Roseateles amylovorans: one gene and its partner. The protein of the gene in region 1 interacts with the protein of each later gene in a pairwise test. Links are inferred from orthologs where the notes say so. Each region holds a gene or a part of one and is shown on either strand. Other genes may lie near its edges.

The links.
Region 2: the proteins of ruvA (region 1) and ruvC interact in binary tests that used the Escherichia coli proteins (3 or more experiments, as listed by UniProt). The link is inferred for Roseateles amylovorans from one-to-one orthologs.

What each region holds. Positions count from the first base shown.
Region 1 is NZ_CP104562.2:5,751,029-5,754,066, forward strand. What follows is about bases 100-2,823. They hold ruvA (Holliday junction branch migration protein RuvA), read left to right. Parts: upstream 100-1,038; coding sequence 1,039-1,608; downstream 1,609-2,823. Other genes in these bases: N4261_RS23815 (response regulator), read left to right, coding at 100-430; ruvB (Holliday junction branch migration DNA helicase RuvB), read left to right, coding at 1,652-2,713. Also shown: more of N4261_RS23815, read left to right, coding at 1-99. UniProt on the Escherichia coli protein: The RuvA-RuvB-RuvC complex processes Holliday junction (HJ) DNA during genetic recombination and DNA repair.
Region 2 is NZ_CP104562.2:4,847,168-4,850,353, reverse strand. What follows is about bases 89-2,960. They hold ruvC (crossover junction endodeoxyribonuclease RuvC), read right to left. Parts: upstream 1,863-2,960; coding sequence 1,314-1,862; downstream 89-1,313. Other genes in these bases: N4261_RS20110 (lysophospholipid acyltransferase family protein), read right to left, coding at 2,848-2,960; N4261_RS20115 (phosphatidate cytidylyltransferase), read right to left, coding at 1,865-2,851; N4261_RS20125 (DUF805 domain-containing protein), read left to right, coding at 660-1,004; N4261_RS20130 (COG4315 family predicted lipoprotein), read right to left, coding at 89-426. In the rest of the region: more of N4261_RS20130, read right to left, coding at 55-88; more of N4261_RS20110, read right to left, coding at 2,961-3,186.

The DNA of each region.
Region 1 (3,038 bases):
AGTGCAATCGGTGATCGTCACCATCCACGACGACGACGAACATCTCTTCCCCGCGCTGCAAGCCGGTGCCTTCGGTTATCTGCTGAAAGAGCAGTCGCGGGAGCTGCTGGTGGAGCAGTTGCAGCGCATCAGTCAGGGAGAACCGCCGCTGTCGCCGTCGATCGCACGCAAGGTGATCGCCTATTTCACCTCGCAGCGCCGGCCGCAGGCCGCGGCGGTGCTGCATGAGGTGTCGCTGACCGACCGCGAGACCGAAGTGCTGCTGCGCGTGGCCAAGGGCTTCACGCTGCCGGAGATCGGCGTGCAGCTGGGCCTGTCGCGCCACACCATCGCGGACTATGTGAAGCAGATCTACCGCAAGCTCAACGTGAGCTCGCGCGCCGAAGCCGCCCTCGAGGCGCAGCGGCTCGGTCTCTTTGGGAGGAATTAGGCTCCCCCCCTACCGCCTGCGGCGGCCCCCTCAGGGGGCGAGCCCGATGACTCGGCGAAGCCGAGGCATGGGCTCCGCTTGATATGTCGCGCTCGGCGCTCCTGAAGTCTCCATCCCCCTCCCGCCTGCGGCGGCCCCCTCAGGGGGCGAGCCCGATGACTCGGCGAAGCCGAGGCATGGGCTCCGCTTGATATGTCGCGCTCGGCGCTCCTGACGTCTCCATCCCCCCCTACCGCCTGCGGCGGCCCCCTCAGGGGGCGAGTCCGATGACTCGGCGAAGCCGAGGCATGGGCTCCGCTTGATATGTCGCGCTCGGCGCTCCTGAAGTCTCCATCCCCCTACCGCCTGCGGCGGCCCCCTCAGGGGGCGAGCCCGATGACTCGGCGAAGCCGGGGCATGGGCTCCGCTTGACGTGTCGCGCGGTGCGCTCCTGGAAGGCCAGTTCTTTGGGCTGCCCATCGGTCCGCGACTGCCGTGTCGCCAGGCGTAGATCGATGCGCGCCTTCTGCCCGCGCCACACCGTCGACATGACCTGTTGCGCTGGCGCGTTCCGTGGTGCGCGCGGTGGGCAGCGCCACGAGTCGCCTGCGCCCCGATAATCCGTTCCCATGATCGGCAGACTCACCGGCGTCATCGCGGAAAAATCGCCCCCGCAGGTTCTCATCGATGTGCAAGGCGTCGGCTATGAGGTCGATGTGCCGATGAGCACCTTCTTCAATCTGCCGGGCCTGGGCGAACGCGCCACCCTGTTGACCCACCTGAGCATCCGCGAGGACGCCCATGTGCTGTTCGGCTTCCTCACCCCCGAGGAACGCCACACCTTCCGCCTGCTGATCAAGATCAGCGGCGTAGGCCCGAAGATGGCACTGTCGCTGCTGTCCGGCATGTCGGTTGGCGATCTGGCCCAGGCCATCTCCAAACAAGAAGCCGGCCGCCTGGTGAAGGTGCCCGGCATCGGCAAGAAAACCGCCGAACGCCTGCTGCTCGAACTCAAGGGCAAGCTCAGCCCGGATCTGTCGCTGCCCGTGTCGGTGGCCAACGACGCACATGCCGATATCCTGCAAGCGCTGGTCGCGCTCGGCTACAGCGACAAGGAAGCCGGTGCAGCCCTGAAGTCGCTGCCCGCGGACGTCGGCGTGAGCGAAGGCATCAAGCTCGCGATGAAGCACCTGTCATGATCGGGATGCGCCGCCCCGCACGCCCCGCACATTCGCCCCCGCCATGAGCATCCAGACCGACGACTTCACGCCCGCGCCCCAGCAAGCGCGACTGATCAGCGCTCAACCCGCCTCCCCCAACGAGGATGCGATCGAGCGCGCGCTGCGTCCGAAGTTGCTCGACGAGTACGTCGGTCAGGTCAAGGCCCGCGAGCAGCTGGAAATCTTCATCAGCGCCGCCCGCAAGCGCGGCGAGGCGCTGGACCACGTCCTGCTGTTCGGCCCGCCCGGCCTGGGCAAGACCACGCTCAGCCACATCGTGGCTGCCGAACTGGGCGTGAACCTGCGTCAAACCAGCGGCCCGGTGCTGGAGAAGCCCAAGGACTTGGCCGCCATCCTGACCAACCTCGAACGCAACGATGTGCTGTTCATCGACGAGATCCATCGGCTGTCGCCCGTGGTCGAGGAAATCCTGTATCCGGCGCTGGAGGACTATCAGATCGACATCATGATCGGCGAGGGCCCCGCCGCCCGCTCCATCAAGCTCGATCTGCAGCCCTTCACCCTGGTCGGCGCGACCACCCGGGCCGGCATGCTGACCAATCCGCTGCGCGACCGCTTCGGCATCGTCGCCCGGCTCGAGTTCTATACCGCGCCCGAGTTGCAGCGCATCGTCACACGTTCGGCCGCCCTGCTGAACGCGCCGATCGAGCCCGAGGGCGCGATCGAGGTGGCCCGCCGTTCCCGAGGCACGCCACGGATCGCCAACCGGCTGCTGCGCCGGGTGCGCGACTATGCCGACGTCAAGGGCGACGGCACCATCACCCGCCAGATCGCCGAGAAGGCGCTGGCGATGCTGGATGTGGATCCCCAAGGCTTCGATCTGATGGACCGCAAGTTGCTGGAAGCCGTGGTGCACCGATTCGACGGCGGCCCGGTGGGCCTGGACAACGTGGCCGCCGCCATCGGTGAAGAGCCCGGCACGATCGAAGACGTGATCGAGCCCTATCTCATCCAGCAAGGCTTCCTGCAGCGCACGCCGCGCGGACGCATTGCCACCCTGGCCGCCTATCGGCACCTGGGGGTCGCGCCGCCGAAGCAGGCCGGGCAGTTGTTCGACGAGTAGCGTTGGCGCAGACCGAAGCACGCGGTCTGCGGCCCCTCTCCTCGCTTCTTCATCCTCTCTCGAGCACCTCGCCGGGCAGCAGCGATCCGGCAGGCCTTTGGCTGTCGGGCTCTCGTCTCTCGCGGTCGGGCCTCGCCGCGTTGCAATGACGCGGCCTCATCGCTGATCCACGATTTCACACGGCATCACCTCGCGGTGAGATGCACCTGCGCGCCACCTGCGTTCGGCCGGTCAACGCAGATCCGCGTGCCTGCGGCTTGGCGCGCCCGTCTGGCTCGGCCTGCTTCCCATGGGCCCTCTCATCGTTCAGGGATCAGCTCCGAGG
Region 2 (3,186 bases), 900 kb from region 1 along the record:
GCCGACGAGATGTGGCGCTGGCCTGAGGGGTGCGGGCCGGACGGTGGACGCGGATCAGGGCTTGGCGGTGTGCCAGACCTGATTGACGCCATCGCCGGTGCGGTCACCGGGTTTGGTGTCCTTGACCCAGAAGTAGAGCGGCTTGCCTTTGTAGGCCCACTGCTTGGCGCCGTCATCGCGGGTGATCAGGGTCCATTCGCCGGCGGGCTTGTCGTCGGCCTTGGCGACGAGTGGGGGCCAGTTCTTGGCGCAGGGGCCGTTGCAGGCGCTCTTGCCGGCGGTGTCCTTGTCGAAGGTGTAGAGCGTCATCTCGTTGGGGCCCACGAGGGCGCCGTCCTTGGCCATGGCGGGGGCCTGCTGTGCGCAGGCCAGGCTGGCGGCGGCCAGGAGGGAGGTGGCGGCGATGAGTCGCAGCGATGTCTTCATGCAGAGTCTCCTTGGGGGTGATTGCAACGACGCGGGCGCTGGGGGGAGGCCAGGGCCGGGGGCCATTGTGTCTGCATCGGCGGATTCGCGCGGATTTGTCCTTGATGGCTCGGGAGTTTCCCGATCCCCGCCCCTCGGGGGGATCGTTTTTGTGATGGTGGGTGGGTAGGATCGTGCGGATTCCAATAGCAACCACTGGATCCGAAGATCCGGACACGAGGAAAGAGGGAACCATGAACTTCACCGACGCCGTCAAGACCTGCTTCAGCAAATACGCCGACTTCACTGGGGTGGCCAGCCGCTCGGAGTACTGGTGGTTCACCTTGTTCATCATTCTGGCGGCGATGGTGACCAGCCTGATCTCCGACAAGCTGGCCGCGGTGCTGTGGGTGGCGATCTTGCTGCCTTCATTCGCGGTGGCGGCACGTCGTCTGCATGACATCGACCGCAGCGGCTGGTGGCAGCTGATCAGTCTGATTCCGCTCATCGGCGGACTGATTCTGCTGTACTGGCTGGTGCAGCCCAGTGGCCCGAACCGTTATGTCGGCGGCGTGGATACGCCCGGCGCATCGGTCTGAGGTCAGGGCTGGAGCGGCGGGCTGCAAGTTCATTCCTCGCTCCATGACAACCGGCGCAAGCCGAGAATCCACGAACAGCAAAGCCGAGCGCAGCGTCGCCGCCTCTCAAGCGGAGCACGGAGATCCGGCTTTGCCGGGCTCCTGCTCGTCCTCCTGGGGGCCGGCGGCAGCCGGTTGGGGACTAACTAACCACCGCTCAGCGAAAAGGCGAGCGCAGCGTCGCCGCCCCTCAAGCGGAGCATGGAGATCCGGCTTTGCCGGGCTCCTGCTCGCCCCCTCGGGGGCCGGCGCCAGCCGGTAGGGGGGGGCCTAGTATGTCCTTCCGCCCTTGAATTGCGCGTGCTGCTTGCGTTGCAGCGTCGTGCTGCGGCTCATGGCCTCGAACGAGACGCGCGCATGCGCATGCATGATCGCGATGCCCAGCGCATCCGCAGCGTCCTTGCCAGGCTCGCCCGGCAGGCCCAGCAGCCGCTGCACCATCGCCTGGATCTGCGCCTTGGCCGCGCCGCCATGACCGGCTATCGCCTTCTTCATCTGCACGGCGGTGTACTCCGAGACGCCCAGGTCGCAGGACACGAGCGCCGTCAGCGCCGCGCCGCGCGCCTGTCCCAACAGCAGGGTCGACTGCGGATTCACATTCACGAAGATGATCTCCACCGCCGCGCAATGCGGCTGGTAGCGCGCCACCACTTCGCGAATGCCGTCATACAGGATCTTGATCCGGCCCGGCAGGTCGCCGGTGGGCACGCCGTTGGTCTTGATCGTGCCGCTGGCGACATACGCCAGCTTCGAGCCTTCCGCGTCGACGACGCCAAAGCCGGTGGTCTGCAACCCGGGATCGATGCCGAGGATTCGCATGATCAGGTCCATCCTCCGAAGTACCAGCGCACCGAATGGAAGAACACCGGCGCCGCAAAGCACATCACCGCAATCCGGTCCAGCAGGCCCACCGCACCGGTGATGGCGCTGCGGTTGCCCCAGGCGTTGATGCCGGCATCCCGCTTGAGCGCCTGCATGACGAAGGTGCCGAAGCTGCCGCAGCCGGCGGCAATGAAGGCCGCGCCCGCCGCCTGACCGACCTTGAACGGCGTGATCCAGTACAGCAACGCTCCCGCCAGCGCGGCGGCAAACGCGCCGATCCACCAGGCCTTCATGGTGAACGAGCGACTGATGCGTCGCGCCACCGGCTTCGCGCGGAACTTGCCGGTGGCCACCGCCTGGGCGATCTGGCCGCACGCCACCACCGCCACCAGGAAGAACAACAGAAAGGCGCCGCGACCCTGGTACTTGGGGATGTCCAGCAGCAGCAGCGCCGGCGCATGCGACAGGCCATAGACGCACACCATGATGCCCCACTGGATCTTCGCATTGCGCTCCAGGAAACGCGCGGGATCATCCGCCAGCGCACTGGCCACCGGAATCGCCAGGAAGCCGTAGACCGGAATGAGCACCGAGAACAGGTCGAAATGACGGGTGCCCACCAACACGTACTGCAGCGGCAGGATGACGAAGAACGCCAGAATCAGGCCCCGATGGTCGGCGCGCCGGGTGTGCAGCAGGGTGATGAACTCGCGGAATGCCAGGAAGGAGAACACGCCGAACAGCAGCGTGGCGCCCACCGGTCCGGACACCCAGGCGGCCCAGAACAGGCAGGCCCCCACCCACACCATGTTGAGTTCATGCCGGAAGCGCGCCCAGCGGGCCTGCCATTCCTCCTGCTCCTCTTCCGGGCGCTCTCGCAGCGACCACAGCACCGAACCGATGCTCACCAGGATCAGCATGCCGAACAGCACCACGAACAGGAAGGCGACCTGTTCGCTGGTGGACAAGGTCTTGAGCCACCTCATTCCTTCCACCCTCCGGGACGCAACGCCATCACGGCCGCGCGGGCGCGTTCCAGAAAGGCGCGCTTGTCCTCGCCTGGCTCGATCCGCATCGGCTCACCGAAGGTGACGGTGCACAGGATCGGCACCGGCACGACCTCGCCCTTGGGCATGACGCGCTGGACGTTGTCGATCCAGGTGGGGATCAGCTCCACATCGGGGAATTGCTCTGACAAATGGAAGAGTCCTGCCTTGAAGGCCTGCGGCGCGCCCTTGTTGGAGCGGGTGCCTTCGGGAAAGATCACCAGGGAGTCGCCGCCCTGCAGCGCCTCGACCAACGGCTCGAGCGGATCTTCATC